Regions from separate parts of the Exiguobacterium sp. E17S genome, predicted to be linked through region 1. Evidence: riboswitches for the same ligand, from Rfam matches in the RefSeq annotation. Region 1 holds a riboswitch; the other holds the start of a gene.

Region 1 (14,040 bases):
GAGTGCCGCGCCTTGGGCGACGGCTTTGACTTTTTCCGTGACGGCATTCAATCGTTCCCGTGTCGTCGCCCGGATGAAGAAACGTGCTTTTGCGTATTCCGGGATGATGTTCGGCGCATCACCTCCATGCGTGATGATTCCGTGAATCCGGACATCGTCCGGTAATTGCTGACGTAACGCATTGATTCCATTGAAGAGTTGAATGACAGCGTCAAGGGCGTTGATGCCTTCCTCTGGTGACGCCGCTGCGTGTGCCGGACGACCCGTAAAGGCAAAGTCGAGCGGATCGACCGCAAGGGAAGAACCCGTGATCCGTGTTTGTCCCGACGGATGGACCATCAAGGCCGCATCGATCCCTTCCAACAACTGATGTTTGACGAAACTGCCTTTCGCACTACCGTTCGGTCCACCTTCCTCGGCTGGTGTTCCAAGGACAACGACACTCCCGCCGACTTCATCGAGCACTTTACTGAGCGCGATCGCCGCTGCGACGCTCGTCGTGCCGATGATATTATGACCGCACGCGTGACCAATACCCGGCAACGCATCGTATTCAGCAAGAAAGGCAATCGTTGCGCCTGGTCGGTCGCTCGATTTCTTCGCGAAGAACGCGGTATCGTGCCCCGCGACGCCGAGTTCTACTGTAAAACCTTCCGCTGTTAGACGCTCCGCATGGAGCCGCGAAGCAAAGAATTCCTCGTTCCCGATTTCCGGCGTTGCATGAATCCGATGACTTGTCTCAAGATACGATTCCCGTTTTTGTTCGATGTCCTGTTCAATCGTCTCTACCCATGTCGTGCGTACTGGTGTCGTCATACTGTCCACTCTCCTTTTGAAATTATTCGCCGATATCGCTCAGTGGAACGAACGTCGGGATCGTACTGCCTTTATATTCTTTTTTGATGAAGGCCGCGACATCTTTTTGTTGATACAGCGATGCGATTTTTTTCAGTTCTTTTTTGTTCTTGTCTTCCGTCCGTGTCGCGATGATGTTGATGTATGGTTTTGCTGTCTCGTTCTCATGGACGATCGAGTCCTTGATCGGGTTGAAGCCAGCGTCAACGGCAATGCCATTGTTGATGATTGATGCCGCGACGTCCGGTAAGACGCGTGGCGTTTGCCCGGCGACGATCGGAACGATTTTTAGCTTTTTCGGATTCTCGACGATCTTATCGACCGAACCGTTGCCATCGAAGTCGTCCGGTAGCTTGATCAGACCTGCTTCTTGCAGTAACAAGAGGGCGCGTCCCATGTTCGTCGCTTCGTTCGGAACAGCGATTTTTCCGCCAGTTGGAATGTCTTTGACGTCCTTGTATTTATCCGAGTAAATCCCCATCGGTGCGATAACAGTCGTCGCAATCGGCGATAGCTTCAAATTATGTTCTTTCTTGAAAGCGTTGAAGTAGGAAATCGTCTGGAAGGCATTGGCGTCGATCTCGCCCTCAGCCAGTGCCATGTTCGGCTGGACATAATCGGAGAACTTGACGAGCTCGATTTTGATGCCCTCCTTTTCTGCTTTTTTCGCGACATAGTCCCAAACTTGTGTGTCTGAACCGCTGACACCGAGCTTGATCGTCTTTTCGTCTTCTCCTGATGCTGCGCACCCGGCAAATAAAATCGTCGTGAGTGTTGCTCCAATTGCTACTGTTTTTTTCATGGCTGAATCGCTCCCTTGATTAATGTCTTCTAATTTTTCGTGCGACGATGTTGCCTGTCGTCTGTAAGCCTTGGACTAAGATGACGAGAATCCCGACCGTGATGATCATGACTTTCGTGTCGAATCGTTGATAGCCATAGGTGATCGCTAAGTCACCGAGACCACCGCCTCCAATCGCACCTGCCATCGCTGACGCCCCGATCAAGCCGATCGTCGCGATCGTTAAGTTAAGGATGAGTGAACCGAGTGCTTCCGGTAGGAGGAAGCGGAAAATCGTTTGAAACGGTGTCGCGCCCATCGCTTCTGCTGCTTCAAGAACGCCTTTATCGACTTCGAGTAAAGAACTCTCGATCAGACGCGCCATGTATGGTGCAGCGTAAAAGACGAGCGGGACGATTGCGGCTTCTGTTCCGATCGATGTCTGAACGATCAAGCGCGTCAACGGGATGATCGCGACGAGTAAGATGATGAACGGAATCGAACGGAAAATATTGACGATACTGTTGAAGAACGTGAACAGCGGGACATTTTCAAGCAATGCTCCTTTTCGCGTGACGACAAGCAGGATACCGAGTGGTAAGCCGATCAAGGTCGAGAATAAGAGCGAAACGGATACCATCGTCATCGTCTGCAAAAATGCTGTCCAGATATCACTGTAATTAACTAGCATGAGCAAGTACCTCCTCGACCGTCACCTGTGCCTGATTGATGTAGTGTAACGCTCGTTTCACTTCAGTCGGCTCACCAATCAACTCGACGAGTAAGGTGCCGAACGGCGTATCCTGCAACTCCGTGATGCTACCGTGCAAGATGTTGACATCGACGTCAAAGCGTTTCGCAACTTGCGATAAGAGTGGCTGCCCGGTGTGATGTCCGAGGAAATGAATCTTATAGATCGGATTCGCATTCCGGGACTCGATCAACTGGCGAATCGATGCTGGAATCTCGTCGTGCATGACGGAGCGGACGAAGTTCTGTGCTGTCTCGGTCTGCGGGTTTGAAAAGACATCAAAGACCGTTCCTGACTCGATCAGTTTCCCAGCTTCAATGACAGCGACGCGGTCGCAAATTTCCCGAATGACGCCCATCTCGTGGGTGATCAAGAGAATCGTGATCCCGTACTCCGCATTGATACGTTTTAATAACTGGAGAATATGATGTGTCGTCTGGGGATCAAGCGCTGACGTCGCTTCGTCACACAAGAGGACGGAAGGTTGCGTCGCGAGTGCCCGGGCGATACCAACGCGCTGTTTCTGCCCACCCGACAATTGATCCGGATAATGATCCGCCTTGTCCGCGAGATCGACGAATTCGAGTAACTCCGTCACCCGGCGGCGAATTTCGTCTTTCTTGACGCCTGCGAGAACGAGTGGTTTCGCGACATTCGTAAAGACCGTGTTCGCATTCAATAGATTGAAGTGCTGAAAAATCATCCCGATCCGTTGTTTTGCTTGGCGCAATTTTTTCGGAGACAGTTGCGTTAAATCTTCTCCATCGACCGTCACCGTTCCTGACGTCGGTCGTTCTAATAGATTGACACAGCGGAGCAGTGAACTTTTTCCGGCACCGCTAAAGCCGATGACACCAAAGATTTCGCCTTTTTCGATTGTCAGGTCGACACCGTCAAGCGCTGCGATCGACTGATCTTTCGTGACGTACGTTTTTTTGACTTGATGAAATGCAATCATTCCGTTTTCCCCCTTCATTCAACAAAAAAGGTCCCTTCTTGAGAAACAAGAAGAGACCTGGATCCGCACAGTGGCAGAATCCACTCTACTCATCTCTCAGACATCTGTCTGATGGAATTGGCACAGTGCTCATAATGAGTCTGTTGCCGAGGTTTCGTAGGGCCAGTCCCTCCACCTCTCTGGATAAGTATTGCGGTATGAAATTCGTATGTGTGTTGTTGCGTTGTTGCTTATGTCGTAAAACTAATTTTTACATTACGGGTCGAAACTTTAAAAGTCAACCAACTTTGCAAAAATAATCCATTTGGCGCATATCGACGGATGATTAAGTTATGAATTAGCTTAATGAACGGATCATGATTCGTCAAGAACGATTTGACAAGTCATTTTCGAACGTGCTACCATCGTTTCAATGATTATTCCGACAATTCCAATATGATATTTATCAAGAGTGAACGAGAGACCTGGCTCTATGACTTCACGGCAACCTGCAATCTGTAAGGTGCTCCGACCAGCAAAGCGCGGCTTTGGATGATACGGTGAAAAACTCGTGGGCGTCCAAGCAGTGACGTCGACGAGTTTTTTTCATGAATGGAGGAAAAATAGTAATGATGAACTATCCTGTACTGACTGGTGCTGAAGCGTTTTATTTTCAAGGTGGATCGATCGGCATTCTAATCTGTCATGGGTTTAATGCAACACCGCAAAGTGTCCGAGACGTCGGTGAGGCATTCGCTGCTGAAGGTTTTACCGTCTATGCCCCGCGCTTACGTGGACATGGAACGAACGTCCGCGAGTTTGAACAATCGACTGCTCGATGTTGGAAGCAAAGCCTGCAAGACGGCTATGAACGTTTACAAGAAACATGCGATCAAGTCTTCGTCATCGGTCAATCGATGGGTGCGACGCTTGCACTGTCACTCGCCGCTGACGGCATTCCGTTTGCCGGCATCATTACGATCAATGCCGCACTCTCCGTTCCTTCTTACGAAGCACTTTCGTTCGAGGACGGTCCAGAGTATTTACCAGAAGGGGCACCGGACATCAAACGGTCTGCTTTCGAAATCATCTATGACCTCGTTCCAAGTCGTTGTGCGTTCGAACTCGTCCGTCTGATGGATGAGACGAAAGGACGCCTCGGATCGATCCTTCTGCCGACATTAATTCTCTACTCGGCGACCGATCACGTCGTCCCGCCGTCGAGCTCGGATTATCTGCATCAGCACATCGGAACGAATGATAAACGAAGCTACTGTTTACTGAACTCGTACCACGTCGCGACCCTCGATCATGATCAGGATTTGATCGTTCGTGAGACGATCCGTTTTATCGAACGCTCAAGCCGGTTCTCACAGGAAACGGGATAATAAAAAAACAGCTATTCACTTAGAAGCGAATAGCTGTTACATCAAAGGACGACCGCGACCGGTTCGTCTTTTTTAATTTTCTTGGTGCTGCACCGATTGGAGCGGCTTCGGTTTTCCAGGCACCTCATGGCAATGGCGGCACCGTGGCTCATATGATTCTGAAGCGCCAACTAGGATGATCGGATCATCGTAGTTCGCTGGTTTTCCATCAATCAACCGTTGTGTCCGGGAAGCCGGATCACCACATGAAAGACAGATGGCTTGCAGCTTCGTTACGAATTCTGCGCGCGCCAGTAATTCCGGCATCTTGCCAAATGGCTCTGCCCGGAAATCTTGATCAAGGCCTGCACAAATGACGCGTTTTCCGTCTTGTGCAAGTGCTTCGATGACTTGTACGATCTCATCATCAAAGAATTGAACTTCATCGATTCCAACGATTTGTGTTTCCTCTGCTACTGCTGCGTAGAGATCGCGACTCGTCGCCATCGGAATCGCCACGACGGAGTTGCCGATATGAGAGACGACATGCTCTTCATGGTACCGGTCGTCGATTGCCGGCTTGAATACTTGAACGGGCAGTTTGCCGTACTGCGCCCGTCTGACACGACGAATCAACTCTTCCGATTTCCCGGAAAACATACTGCCACAAATTACTTCGATCCAGCCGTACTGATTTATTACATGCATCATCGTCCGACACCGTCCTCTAAAAATAGTCACTTTAACGAGTATAGCCCGAAACGGTATCGAGAAAAAGGGTTGACTTCCGGAAATCAAAATTCATTTTTTCTTTACCTAGAATTTTTGTCCTTTCATTCCAACCGTCCCCTATTTCCTGTACACTGAAGAAGAAGACTCTCACGAAAGAAGGTGTCCCCGATTCATCATCTCTTACATGACATCCTGCACCAATATGGTGCCCTTGGTCTCTCCGTCCTTCTCGCAGGTGGTATCGTGGGATTGCCGGTTCCTGATGAGACCCTGCTCGTCCTGTCCGGTTTTTGGATGCATCAAGGCAATCTACCACTCGTCGGTACGATTCTCGCTGCTTACGCCGGCAGTTGTATCGGGATGACGATCAGCTATTTACTCGGATTAAAACTCGGTATGCCACTATTACACCGCGTCGGACCGAAAATGCGTATCTCAGAAAAACATATTCTTTCCGCTGAAGCCGGATTTCGTCGTTACGGGAAATCGGTCTTGATCATCGGTTACTACATACCTGGTCTCCGCCAACTCTCTGCCTTTTTTGCAGGTGTCTCGAAAATGCCGTTTCGCGTGTTTGCGAGTTATGCGTATACAGGTGCGTTGATTTGGATCAGCGTGTTTTTAGGCGCCGGCTACTTCGTCGGTCGTCATCTCTCGTTCCACAAAGTCATGGACTATATCTTGGCACATCCGGAAGTCATGCCGTATTTAATCGGGATTGCCGGTGGAATCGCCTTCTCCTTCGTCTTGAAGACGTATCTCGCGTATCGTTCACAATTCAGTCTATACAAAAACAGCCTGCTTCCATAATGGAGGCAGGCTGTTTTTTTAAGAACCGACAAGTGATTACTTGCGGCCGTATTTTTTGTTGAAGCGATCGACACGACCATCTGCCGCGTTGAACTTTTGACGACCTGTGTAGAATGGGTGCGAGTCTGAAGACACATCCACACGGATGAGTGGGTACTCGTTACCATCTTCCCAAGTGATCGTTTCGTTCGAAGAACGAGTAGAACCGCTTAAGAATTTGTACTCAGTCGTTGAATCCATAAATACTACTTTGTTGTAGTTAGGGTGAATTCCTTGTTTCATGGTTGATTTCTCTCCTTCCGCCCTGGTTCATTTGCTGAGCCAGAGTAAGTTACCTTCCTATACTAAACGATTTTTTTACGCGTCGCAATAGTTATTTTTCCGTCGTCGTTTCCTTCTTGACGGTACGCGGTTTAGCCGGTGCGCGTCGGACCGTCTTCTTCTTTTCTTTCTCGAGTTCAACGAAAAATTCTTCATTATTTTTCGTATCGCGAATCTTACGCAGGAACGTATCGACGAACTCGTTCGACTCATTCATCGTCCGGCGAATCGTCCAAAGCGCATCGAGTTGCTCTTTTGGAAGCAAGAGTTCTTCCTTCCGTGTACCGGACTTCCGAATGTCAATCGCTGGGAAGATCCGACGCTCTGACAGCTTACGATCAAGATGCAACTCCATGTTGCCCGTCCCTTTGAACTCCTCATAGATGACGTCATCCATGCGTGATCCTGTCTCAACGAGTGCTGTCGCAAGAATCGTTAAACTACCACCGTGTTCGATGTTTCGCGCTGCCCCAAAGAATCGTTTTGGCTTATGGAACGCAGCCGGGTCGATCCCCCCTGAGAGCGTCCGACCGCTTTGCGGTACCGTTAAGTTATAGGCACGTGTCAGACGCGTGATCGAATCCATCAGGATGACGACATCCTTCTTATGTTCGACGAGTCGCATCGCCCGCTCGAGGACAAGCTCAGAAATCCGGACGTGGTTGTCTGGTGTTTCGTCAAACGTCGAGCTGACAACGTCTGCTCCTGGAACCGAGCGCTCAATATCTGTTACTTCCTCAGGACGCTCATCAATCAAGAGAATGATCAGTTCGACATCCGGATGATTCTCCTGAATCGAGTTTGCGATTTCTTTGAGGAGTGATGTCTTCCCTGCTTTTGGCGGTGCGACGATCAAACCACGTTGACCAAACCCAACCGGTGCGATCATATCCATGACACGCACAGATAGATGGCGTGGTTCTGTCTCAAGTCGCATTAGACGATCCGGATAGATCGGTGTCAGTGCCGGGAAAAATAAACGGTTACGGGCAGTATCTGGTGCTTCACCGTTGACGGCTTCCACGCTAAGTAATCCTTGGAATCGTTCGTTTTCCTTCGGTGGACGGACTTTACCTGTGACGACATCACCATTACGTAGATTAAAGCGTCGGATTTGAGATGCTGCGATATAAATATCTTCAGAGGATTGGGAATAATTGATAGGACGAAGGAAGCCAAAGCCACCATCGTTTTGCATTTGTGGGTTGCCAGGGATGACTTCGAGTACCCCTTCGAGGAAATAAAGACCAGTCGATTCAGCCTGTGCTTTTAAAATCTTGAACATCAACTCGCGTTTACGGGCTTCCCGGTATTGTGGGACATTCTTCGTCTTTGCGATTTCATAGAGTTCTTTTAATGTCAGTTGGCTCAATTGAGCCAGTGTATAGGAACGTTCTGGTTTATCTTTTTTATCAGTTGTTGGCATGTTCTTCACCTATTCTTTATAAATTCAACTGCATTCAGCATACTTCCATACATACATCAGGAGGTATGTAATTTTATTCGTGAACTAAAGGTATCATATTTTTTTGAATTCGTCGTTAACAATCCTCTGCGTTTCTTACTTTGTAATATTCAAGGATATTATTTCAGTTATGTTACAAAAGCATCTGTTTTGTCTTCTAACTGAAAAAACGTTTTCAAGTGTGCTCGTGCTAAGATATTCCTGCAGACAAAATTCTTACACAGTTGTAAGGTAGACTGCTTAATCACACACTTAATGATTTCATCATATAACTTACGGACGCAACACACTACATTTAAACGGAGGAATTCTTAACATGAAACGTTTTCTAGCATCGATCGCGACGGCAGCCTTAGTGGTTTCAGGTTTTACATCAGTGGGTACAGGTAAAGTTGAAGCAGCGACAGTCACGAAAGTCAAGATCACGGACAACGGTCTTCGTGTTCGGACAGCACCTTCTACGAAAGCAAGCATCGTCGGGAAAGTCAACGCTGGTCAAGTCTTTACATACAAAGGCAAATCAGGCAGCTGGACAAAAATCTCATACGGCGGTAAAACACGCTATGTCTACTCACAGTACACAAAGACATACAAATCATCTTCTAGCGCTAAAAAATCAACAAGCTCTTCTTCTAAACGGACGAAAATCCTGAACGAAGCAGCAAAACATAAAGGTACACCTTATGTATGGGGCGGAACAACGACTCGTGGATTCGACTGCTCTGGTTTCACAAGCTACGTGTACAAGAAAGCGGCTGGTAAAACATTGCCACGTACGTCTTCTTCACAATATTCTTCTTCTAAGAAAGTCAGCGTTTCAAAAGTACAACCAGGAGATCTTGTCTTCTTCTCACACGGTAGCGGCATTCAGCACGTTGGGATCGCAACAAGCAAGTCAAGCATGGTCAACTCAGAAACAGGTGGCGTTAAATACTCAAGCTTCAAATCAGGGTACTGGGGTTCACGCCTTGTCGGCGCAGGATCTTACCTATAATTCATCATCTCAAAGCGGTTGAGCATTGGCTCGATCGCTTTTTTTATCTCATTCATAAGGAGGAAACAAGATGCATGTCTTAATCACAGGTGCTTCAAGAGGTCTTGGTCGTGAATTCGCTTATCTGCATGCCAAGCAAGGGGATCACGTCCTGCTCGTCGGACGCGATGCGACAGCGCTCTTCGAGACGAAGTTCCATGTCGAGCGACTCGGGGGAACGGCAACCGTCTTTCCGTATGACTTAACGCAGCGGACGCATCGTCTGGCACTGTTTCGGGCAACGGAACAGATTCCGGTCGACTGCGTCATCAACAATGCTGGAATCGGTGTCTTCGGTTCCTTCCTTGAGACCTCGTTTGAAGACGAGTCCCGGATGATTGCTTTAAACATCGAAGCGTTGACACACGTGACGAAGATCTATGCCTCACGGATGAAAGAACAGGGAATCAAAGGACGTATCGTCCATCTCGCGTCAACGGCTGCATTTGAAGGCGGACCATGGCTGAGTGTCTATTACGCGACAAAAGCCTATGTCCTTCATTTCTCGGAAGGCTTGACAGAAGAGCTCGCAGTAGACGGGATTCAAGTGAGCGTCGTCTGTCCGGGCGCGACCCATACCGGCTTCGAATCGGCAGCAAATCTTGATCAATCACGCTTGTTCTTGCGACCAGGCGTCATGGATGCTCCGACGGTTGCGCGCATCGCCTACCGTGGCTATATGAAAGGGAAAACATTCATCGTGCCTGGCTTCGGCAATGCCTGGTATATCTTTTCAACCCGTTTTCTACCGCGTCGGTACGTCACCCGACAAGCAGGAGAAGTCCAGCGTCCGCGGTGATAGTTATAATGTTGATTATTTCAATATTTATGACGTTCATCCTCAACTCCTACAGGAAAAGGAAACGGGTTCAACGTTTCCGTCAGGGTAAGGTAAGACCCAGCATTTCGCATAAGTTGCGAGATGTCGCGGCTTACCTCCCGCCTGAGGAAAGTGAGGATATGAACGTTATCAGTTTTAAACATCATCAAAAAAGAGTTGGCATTCCGGAAATCATCCGCAACGCCAACTCTTTTTATGTGGATTCAGACGTCCTGTTTGAGGAGTCGTCCTGTTTTACTTAATGACAAGCTTAGGTTTCTTCTTGAACGAGTGGATACCCTCGACAAAACGAACCGTTCCTGATTTCGCACGCATGACGACAGAGTGCGTCTGACCGCCTTGCGCCGTGAACTGGACACCTTTCATCAATTCGCTGTCCGTGACGCCTGTCGCAGCAAAGATACAGTCGTCTCCTGCGACGAGATCATCCATCATGAGGATCTTCGACGGATCCTCAATGCCCATCTTCTTGCAACGCTCAATCTCAGCCTCGTCTGCCGGTAACAAACGTCCTTGGAGCTCACCACCGAGACATTTCAAGGCAACGGCAGCAAGAACGCCTTCCGGTGCTCCACCTGAACCGAGCAAGATATCAATCCCTGTATGCGGGAACGCCGTGTTGATCGCACCAGCAACGTCACCGTCACCGATCAAGCGAATCCGTGCCCCTGTTGCCCGAATCCGTTGAATGATCTCTTCGTGACGTTCCCGATCCAGGATCGAGACGACGACGTCTTCGATTTCCTTGTTTTTCGCCTTCGCGACGGCCGCGATGTTTTCTTCGATCGTCGCATCCAGACTGATGTGTCCTGCCGCTTCCGGACCAACTGCGATCTTATCCATGTACATGTCCGGTGCATGGAGTAAATCTCCTGCATCCGCGACCGCGAGGACAGCAAGCGCGCCCCATGTTCCTTTTGCGACGATGTTCGTTCCTTCAAGCGGATCGACAGCGACGTCGAGTCGTGGTCCATACCCATTTCCTAGCTTTTCTCCAATGTAAAGCATCGGTGCTTCATCCATCTCGCCTTCCCCGATGACGACGGTTCCTTTCATCGGAATCGTATCGAAGACGTCACGCATAGCGCTTGTTGCCGCATCATCCGCTTCGTTCTTCAATCCTTTTCCCATCCAACGCGCAGAGGCAAGCGCTGCTGCCTCCGTGACGCGTACAAGTTCCATTGATAGACTTCTCTCCATGTGTATGTCCCCTCTCCCTTGTTACAAATCGGTCAAATCGTTTCACGCCATACGAGGGCGCCCAGTTCCTTCAACTTCTGATCAAATCGTTCGTAACTCTGGTCAAGCACTTCTGCGTGGTGCAACGTCGTCTCCCCTGAAGCGAGAAGTCCCGCCAAGACAAGTGCTGCGCCACCGCGTGGGTCCGGTGCCTCGATTTCCGTACCAAGTAAGGTTTCTCCACCACGAATGATGATTGAGGCGTCTTCATGCGTGATTCGAGCATTCAAGCGTCGTAACTCCTGCACGTGCCGGAAACGTTGCGGGTACAACTTATCGACGACGATACTCGCTCCCTTCGCTTGCAACAACGCTGCCGAGATGACAGGCTGTAAGTCGCTCGGGAATCCACCGTAGTGGAAAACACGAATATCGACCGGCTTCGCCTCCTGAAACGTCGCCGTGACGGAATCATCCGTTACTTCAATCAACGCACCGTACCGTTCGAGTTTTTGGATGACGCTCTCGAGATGAAGCGGAATGACGTTATCGACGGTGACGCGTCCAAGTGCCGCCCCCATCGTCAAGAACGTTCCTGCCTCCATGCGGTCCGGAATCAAGGTATGCCGGCAACCACTTAGTTGCGATACGCCCTTGATTCGAATCTCGTCCGTTCCTGCCCCTTTGACGCTTGCCCCCATGTTCGTCAACATCGTACTGACGTCGATGACTTCCGGGTCATAGGCAGCGTTTTCGATGACAGTCGTTCCTTCAGCGAAGACAGCGACGAGTAACGCACTGATCGTCGCTCCGAAAGACGGAAGATCGAGGTAAATCCGGTTGCCGACGAGACGATCGACGCGCATGTAATGGACGCCTTGCTCGTTACGTACAGAAACACCGAGACGCTCTAGTGCTTTGATGTGTAAATCGATCGGTCGTGGTCCGATGGCATAACCTCCAGGCAGACCGACGACTCCTTGTTTGAATCTGGCTGCCAGAACGCTCATGAGGTAGATCGATCCGCGTAACTTGCGCGTCTCCGCACCAGTCAACGGCATCGATTCGACCCGGCTTGGATCAATCGTCACCATATCGCCTTGACGTGTCACGACCGCGCCGAGCGTCTCCAAAATCTCGATCATCGTCGCGACGTCGCCAATCTCCGGCACGCCTTCCAGAACGACCGTCTGATCCGTCAGGAGGGCTGCAGCAAGACACGGGATGGCGCTTTGCTTCGAACCACTGATTGATACGGTTCCTTCCAGGCGTTGTTGCCCTACGATATGCAAAATGTCCACGTTCCATCAACCTTTCTCTTCGCTACGATTATTGCTGCGTTTTTTCCCAGTCGGCGAGGAACTTTTCAATTCCTTGCGTCGTGAGTGGGTGGTGTGTGAGTGACTCGATGACCGAGAATGGAATCGTCGCGATGTCTGCGCCCGCAAGAGCAGCGTTCGTCACGTGAACCGGATTTCGGACCGACGCCGCGATGATTTGTGTCGGAATATCGTGTACGACGAAAATTTGAGCAATCGTCTCGACGAGCCCCATTCCATCTTGTCCGATATCATCTAGACGACCGAGGAATGGTGATACGTATGTCGCACCAGCACGGGCTGCGAGTAATGCTTGGTTCGGGTTGAAGATCAATGTGACGTTCGTCGTGATCTTCTCTTTTGAAAGTGCTGCGACTGCCTCGAGTCCGGCCGGAGTCATTGGAACCTTAACCGTAATGTTCGGTGCGATCTGGGCAAGTTCCTTCCCTTCGCGAATCATTCCTTCTGCATCAAGCGCGATGACTTCAGCGCTGACAGAGACGTCCCCGACGATTTCACAAATTTCACGAAGTCGTGTATGGAAATCGACGCCTTCCTTAGCGACGAGCGACGGATTCGTCGTGACACCATCTAAAATCCCCATTTTATGTGCTTTCTTGATGTCCTCTACGTTTGCTGTGTCAATGAAAAATCTCATCTTTCTCGTTCCCCTTTCATCCCTTGAAATCGCTTACGACTCTATTATAGGTTTTTTTCACGAGAAGTCCTACTGTTTTCCATTGAATACACGTTCACATGATATGAAAAAAGCACGGTAGACCGAAGTCTACCGCACTTTAAAGAGGAGTCGATTAAGCTTTGTTGCTTGAACCGAACTCACGCATCTTACCGATGACAGTTTGTTTGATTGCTTCACGACCTGGTGCGATGAATACGCGTGGGTCATATGCTTCTGGTTTCTCAGCCAACACTTCACGAACGACTTTCGCGAATGAGATTTGGTTCTCTGTGTTAACGTTGATTTTTGAAGTTCCGAGTGAGATCGCTTTTTCGATGTCGTGTGTCGGAATTCCAGTTCCACCGTGAAGAACGAGTGGGAGGTTTGTAGCATCACGGATTTCTTCCATCTCTTTGAATCCGAGGTTTGGTTCACCTTTGTATGGTCCGTGAACAGAACCGAGTGCAGGCGCAAGCGTGTCGATTCCAGTTTCTTTGACGATGCGTACACACTCGTCAAGTTTCGCGTACATGACATCACCGATGACGTCGTCTTCTTGTCCGCCAACTGTACCAACTTCTGCTTCTACTGAAACGCCTTTAGCGTGAGCGTATTCAACGACTGCTTTAGTTGTTTCGATGTTTGTGTCGATCGGGCTGTGCGAATCATCGATCATGACAGATGTAAATCCAGCGTCGATCGCTTCTTTACATTTTTCAACGCTCGAACCGTGGTCGAGGTGGATTGCGACTGGAACTGTGATTTTCATGTCGTGTACGAGACCTTCAACCATTTTCACGACAGTGTAGAATCCGCCCATGTGGCGTGCTGCACCTTCAGATACTCCAAGGATGACTGGTGACTGCTCTTCTTGAGCCGCACCGAGAATCGCTTGTGTCCACTCGAGGTTGTTGATGTTGAATTGACCTACTGCATACTTACCTTCGAGAGCTTTGTTTAACATGTCTGT
Region 2 (5,472 bases), on a different contig from region 1:
GACATCTTGGAAGTTTGTCGGTCCAACCGTCTCAAGCGTTTTGATCTTACCGTCTGCTTCGTACGTCTTATAGATTTCCTGACGACGATCGAGCGGGGCAAAACCTGGTCCGAACCAAAGTTTGATGACACGGACCGGCTTTTTGTCCGTCACCTTCGTCACTTCATCAAGCGATAGCTTCGCGAGTTGATGATCGTTTTGGAATGTTTCCGTCACACCTTTTAACGTCGTTCCTTTTTTCTTCGTGACCGTATCGAACGTCACGACCTTCAGCCCTTTGTCGACCGCTGGTTTAATCATGTCATAGGCGTAGTCTTCCTTACCATGCGAGATGATGAGCCCATCATAATCTTGCTGAATCGCTTGCGCGACCAGCTCCTTGAACTTGACGTCGTTACCTTCCGAAATGAACGTGCTGACTTTAAAGCCAAGCGCTTCGCCTTCACTTCGTGCGCCATCAAGGAATTGTTTCGTATGGTCGTCCGATGCTAGGTTGCGGATGACGGCGATCTTGACGTCCGATTGAACCCCTTTTGGTACATCCTTGACGACCTTCGTCGTCGTGGCTTCTCCATTCGCACAAGCCGCTAGTAACAGTGCCGGTGCTAGGACGGCGTAAGCTAGTTTTTTCATGACATATCTCCTTATCCGAGGGGTTGAAGCCCTGTTAATTGTTCAATCGTTTCTTCATTCGGTTGCGTGATGACACCAAGTTCGGTAATGATGCCCGTGATCAATGTGTGTGGTGTGACATCAAACGCCGGGTTGAAGACAGCGACGCCTTCCGGTGCTGTCGCGACACCTTGGACAGTCGTCACTTCCTGCGGATCACGTTCTTCGATTTCGATCGCGTCTCCGGAAACGAGCGAGAAGTCGAACGTCGAGAGCGGTGCTGCGACGTAAAACGGAATACCAAAAGCTTGCGCGAGCAATGCCAATTGGAACGTCCCGATTTTATTCGCGGTATCTCCGTTTCGTGTAATGCGGTCGGCACCGACGATGATCGCATCGATCTGTTTTTCTTTCAGCGTATGGGCGACCATGTTGTCCGTAATTAACGTGACATCGATGCCGGCACGTTGCAGCTCCCATGTCGTCAATCGTGCTCCCTGCAGTAACGGTCGCGTCTCACTCGCAAAAACGGATAATTCGATGCCGCGTTCTTTTGCGATGTAGAACGGCGCAAGTGCCGTTCCATAAGCAGCGGTCGCAATCGATCCAGCATTACAAATCGTTAGGATCCGGTCGCCTGACTGGAACAATTCCAGTGCATGAATCCCGATTTGACGTGACGTCTGCGCATCCTGGTCGTATAAGGCGACCGTCCGTTTTTCCAACCGTTCGCGAATCTCTTCTACCGACGTCCCGTCTTGAATGATTGGATTCAATTGATCGAGGACATTTCGCAAGTTGACGGCCGTCGGTCGTGTCGCGAGTAACGTCGCCGATGTCTCAAGCAAGGCTTGCTTGTAGACCGGTAGCTCTGCTTCAAAGCGGTACGCTTCTTGAACGAGCACGAATCCACCGAATAAGCTGATCGCAGGTGCGCCCCGGACACGTAGTTGTTTAATCGCCTCAACCGCTTGCGCGAGATCAGCAATGACTTCATAGTGCTCTTCTTGCGGTAGACGTGTCTGATCGAGAATCGTCAAGATACGATCTTCGTAACGGATACTTTGAACGAATGTAGTCATCGGCTGAGTTCCTCCGTTACGTCAAAGTTTCGTAAATCATCGAATGTCCGGCATTCTGTACGGCGTTTGATTAACGCCGCTCCTAGACGAAGAGCGTGACGTTTCCGCTCTAAGCGTTCCGTCGTTGAATCGATTGATTCTAAATCAGCGACCGGTGCAAGACCAATCGTCCGCCGAATCAATTCGCAACCGGCAAAGCCAAGGGCATCCTGCAAGATCGTGCTCAATACATCGTCGACGAGCCCCGATGTCCGGAATGGTTCGACGGCTTCCCGTTCCCATAAGGCACGGAACGTTGAAGCAAATGTCAGCCAGAACGTGTCGATGTCGCGAATCCGGGCATCACGAAGTGCTGAATAATCGGGGTATGCTGCAAAGAATAAGTGGGCGATGAACTGTCCGACATCGAATCCGAATGGACCATAAAAGGCGAATTCAGGGTCGATGACCTTCGTTTCCGTCACCGAGGCGAAGATGCTTCCTGTATGTAGATCGCCGTGCAGCAATGCATCTCCTTTTGTGATGAAGAGCGCTTCAAGTTTTGCGACTTCGCGTTTTAACTCATCGTCTGCCCATAAATATGCCACCTCTTCTTCAAGCCCGGCTTCAATCTCGTTCGTCTCCGCGTCATGGAACGGATCCGTGAAGATTAATTTTTCCGTGATGTCGCACAAGTCTGGATTGTAGTACGTTCGGGCGACACGTTTCTTTTCAACCGGACCAAGCGCAAAGTCCGATGTATGAAATAACGTCCGAGCGAGATAAGAACCGATATGTTCCGCAAGCAACGGATACTGTTCACCTGCGAGTAAACCGCTTCGAACGATCGTCAGATGTGAAAGATCTTCCATGACCGTATACGCCTCTTCATGACTAGCATGAAAAACACGTGGCACGAACGGTACGGCATGCCGTGCGAATTCACGGAGTGCGGATTGCTCGATCCACGCTCGTTCGAGCGATAACGGCCAGCTCTCCCCGACGACCTTCGCATATGGTAATGCTTGTTTTAAAATCAAGCGATGTTCGCCTTCTCGAATCCGAAAGACGAGGTTGAGGTTCCCGTCGCCAATCTCTTCTGCTTCGACGGCTCCATCGCCGATCAGTCCTAATGTCCGAACACGATCAATCGCGTCCTGTTCTGTGAATGCTTTATATGTCATCTCAGTTTCCCCCTATGTGATACACGAAAAAGCGCCTCTTTTCGTCATCGAAAAGAGGCGCAGAAAAGTCACTGCGTCCTCTTATCTCTCAGACGAAACGTCTGTTGGATGTAGCACCGTGCCCAGTGGTCGGTTGCTGCGGCGTCATCGGGCCAATTCCCTCTGCCAACTCGCGATAAGAGTCGTATGTAGTTGTCGTGTGTGATATTGATTTGAATCTTACGCAATCGACTTCCTCGCTGTCAAATCGAAATCAAGCAGAAACGGATATCATTTTTAAGTCATCTATAGAAAGAGTATTTTCAAAAAAATAAATTTTCTAAAAATAGTTTGACAAGTGGCGATTCTCATGTAAAAATTGCAATTAGATTTCACAATTTCATCCAATTCTTATCAAGAGCAGACGGAGGGACAAGCCCTACGATGTCGCAGCAACCGACCTTTTGGCACGGTGCTAATTCTTGCAGCTACTAAGCTGACAGATAAGAGTCCACGTTCGAATCATTCATGGTCTCTTGTCGCTGACGAGAGACCATTTTTTTGTTGAAGGAGGAAAGACATGGCTTATATCACTGCTACTTATCAATTGACTGCCCGTGATCGACTCGAGCAGCGCGCTGAACAACTCGCGCTTGGTCTGACAGTCGGTTCTTGGACGGAACTGAATCATCTCGAACAACAACAACTCGCCTCGTTCAAAGGGGAAGTCGTACATACCGAAGAGCGCGATGGCAAAGGATATATCACGATTCGTTACCCGGAACATAACGTATCGCGCGACTTTTCTGCGATTCTGACGACCGTCTTCGGGAAACTCTCACTCGACGGTGAAATCAAACTAACGGAATTGCTACTACCCGATACATTTACGTCGGACTTTCCAGGTGCGAAATTCGGGATCGAAGGGGTCCGTTCCTTGATCGGTGTCGAAGATCGCCCATTATTAATGAGCATCTTCAAAGGAGTCATCGGACGCGATTTATCGTTCCTTCGTGATCAACTCGAAGGACAACTCGCTGGTGGGATTGATCTCGTCAAAGACGATGAGATCCTATACGACAATCCGTTGACACCGACGATTGACCGGGCACGGATCGGACGTGAGGTCATCGATGCTCACTTCCAACGGACCGGTAAACGTGCGTTATATGCGATCACACTCAGCGGTCCCGTCTTTACGCTCAAGGATCAAGCCAAGCGATTGATTGATGCTGGAGCGACTGCTTTCTTGCTGAATACCTTCACATACGGACTCGATGTCTTACGTGAACTGGCAAGTGATCCGGAAATCAACGTTCCTATCTTCAATCATCCGGCATATAGCGGTGCGTTGATCGCTAGCCCGAATCACGGAGTCGCAGCCCCTGTCTTACTCGGCACATTACCGCGTGCTGCCGGAGCAGACTTGACGCTATTCCCGTCTCCTTACGGCAATGTCGCTTTACCAAAGGATGTCGCCCGTGGCATCGCGGTCGAAGCGACCCGTCTCGGTCAGACGAAATCAATCTTCCCGGTTCCTTCAGCCGGTATTCATCCTGGACTCGTCGCTCAACTCGTACGAGACTTCGGGATCGATTCCGTCATCAACGCCGGCGGCGGCGTACATGGTCATCCGCAAGGTGCTGCGGCTGGTGTCATTGCTTTCCGCCAGGCACTCGATGCGGCACTCGCAAATGAATCCCTATCGGCGGCAGCATCGCGTCATGAAGAATTACGGATCGCCCTTGACGCTTGGGGGATCAAGTCATGACCGTACGGATTCTTTGTGACTTCGACGGTACGGTGACGACGCAAGATAACATCATCGCACTCATGCAACAATTTGCGCCAGCGAGTGACTTCGAACCGTTGAAACGCGGCGTACTCGACCGAACGCTATCGATTCAGAGTGGTGTCGGGCAAATGTTCGCACTTCTGCCGTCTGACGGAAAAACAGCCTATCTTGACTTTTTGTTGGAGCGTGCAGTCATTCGCGACGGATTTTCGGAGTTACTTCAGTACAGTCGTCGTCAAGGAATCGATTTTTCGATCGTCAGCGGTGGAATGGACTTTTTCGTCGAACCGATCTTAGCGCCATTCCTTGAACAAGAACAGATTTACTGTAACGTCGCCGATTTCAGTGGTCCATTCGTCCATATCGATTGGCCAAACGCCTGCGATGCCCATTGCACGAACGGGTGCGGCTGTTGTAAAACGTCCGTTGCCCGGGCATTGCGCAAAGACGATGACGTCATCATCGTCATCGGTGACTCGGTGACGGACTTCGAACTCGCGAAACAAGCGGATCGTGTCTATGCCCGTGATTATCTGATCACGTTGTGTGAAGAGAACGATATCGCCTATACACCGTTTGAGACGTTCCACGATATCGTTCATGATTTAACGCGAGCGGAGGTGACAACATGACATTCATGCGACGGTATGAAGAGCTACGCGCCATCAAACAAGAGCTTGCGGCGCGCGATTGGTTCCCTGGTACGAGTGGCAATCTCGCCATTCGGACGTCCGGTGTCCCGGTTGAATTCCTTGTGACGGCAAGCGGAAAAGATAAACGGCAGACGACTCCTGACGACTTCGTTCATGTCGATGCGACCGGTCAATTGATTGGTGAGCAA

Evidence for each region. A riboswitch is a leader RNA that binds a small molecule or an ion and turns the genes downstream of it on or off. The one in region 1 is predicted to bind S-adenosylmethionine.
Region 2: linked by a shared signal. The riboswitch ahead of AC3B4V_RS10760 (2,3-diketo-5-methylthiopentyl-1-phosphate enolase) and the one ahead of AC3B4V_RS14730 (methionine ABC transporter ATP-binding protein) in region 1 are both predicted to bind S-adenosylmethionine.

What each region holds. Positions count from the first base shown of each region.
Region 1 covers NZ_JBYLRU010000006.1:60,370-74,409, reverse strand. The annotation lists gene AC3B4V_RS14745 (M20 family metallopeptidase) at 1-816, opposite strand, end outside; gene AC3B4V_RS14740 (MetQ/NlpA family ABC transporter substrate-binding protein) at 839-1,657, opposite strand; gene AC3B4V_RS14735 (methionine ABC transporter permease) at 1,677-2,327, opposite strand; gene AC3B4V_RS14730 (methionine ABC transporter ATP-binding protein) at 2,317-3,345, opposite strand; SAM riboswitch class I at 3,432-3,535, opposite strand; SAM riboswitch class I at 3,785-3,886, shown strand; gene AC3B4V_RS14725 (alpha/beta hydrolase) at 3,954-4,712, shown strand; gene AC3B4V_RS14720 (thymidine kinase) at 4,785-5,399, opposite strand; gene AC3B4V_RS14715 (DedA family protein) at 5,583-6,233, shown strand; gene AC3B4V_RS14710 (type B 50S ribosomal protein L31) at 6,270-6,515, opposite strand; gene rho (transcription termination factor Rho) at 6,607-7,980, opposite strand; gene AC3B4V_RS14700 (C40 family peptidase) at 8,336-9,013, shown strand; gene AC3B4V_RS14695 (SDR family NAD(P)-dependent oxidoreductase) at 9,084-9,851, shown strand; gene glpX (class II fructose-bisphosphatase) at 10,128-11,093, opposite strand; gene murA (UDP-N-acetylglucosamine 1-carboxyvinyltransferase) at 11,126-12,373, opposite strand; gene fsa (fructose-6-phosphate aldolase) at 12,402-13,049, opposite strand; gene fba (class II fructose-1,6-bisphosphate aldolase) at 13,204-14,040, opposite strand, start outside.
Region 2 covers NZ_JBYLRU010000002.1:303,821-309,292, reverse strand. The annotation lists gene AC3B4V_RS10775 (sugar ABC transporter substrate-binding protein) at 1-633, opposite strand, end outside; gene mtnA (S-methyl-5-thioribose-1-phosphate isomerase) at 645-1,694, opposite strand; gene mtnK (S-methyl-5-thioribose kinase) at 1,691-2,857, opposite strand; SAM riboswitch class I at 2,936-3,039, opposite strand; SAM riboswitch class I at 3,245-3,346, shown strand; gene AC3B4V_RS10760 (2,3-diketo-5-methylthiopentyl-1-phosphate enolase) at 3,417-4,607, shown strand; gene AC3B4V_RS10755 (2-hydroxy-3-keto-5-methylthiopentenyl-1-phosphate phosphatase) at 4,604-5,263, shown strand; gene AC3B4V_RS10750 (methylthioribulose 1-phosphate dehydratase) at 5,260-5,472, shown strand, end outside.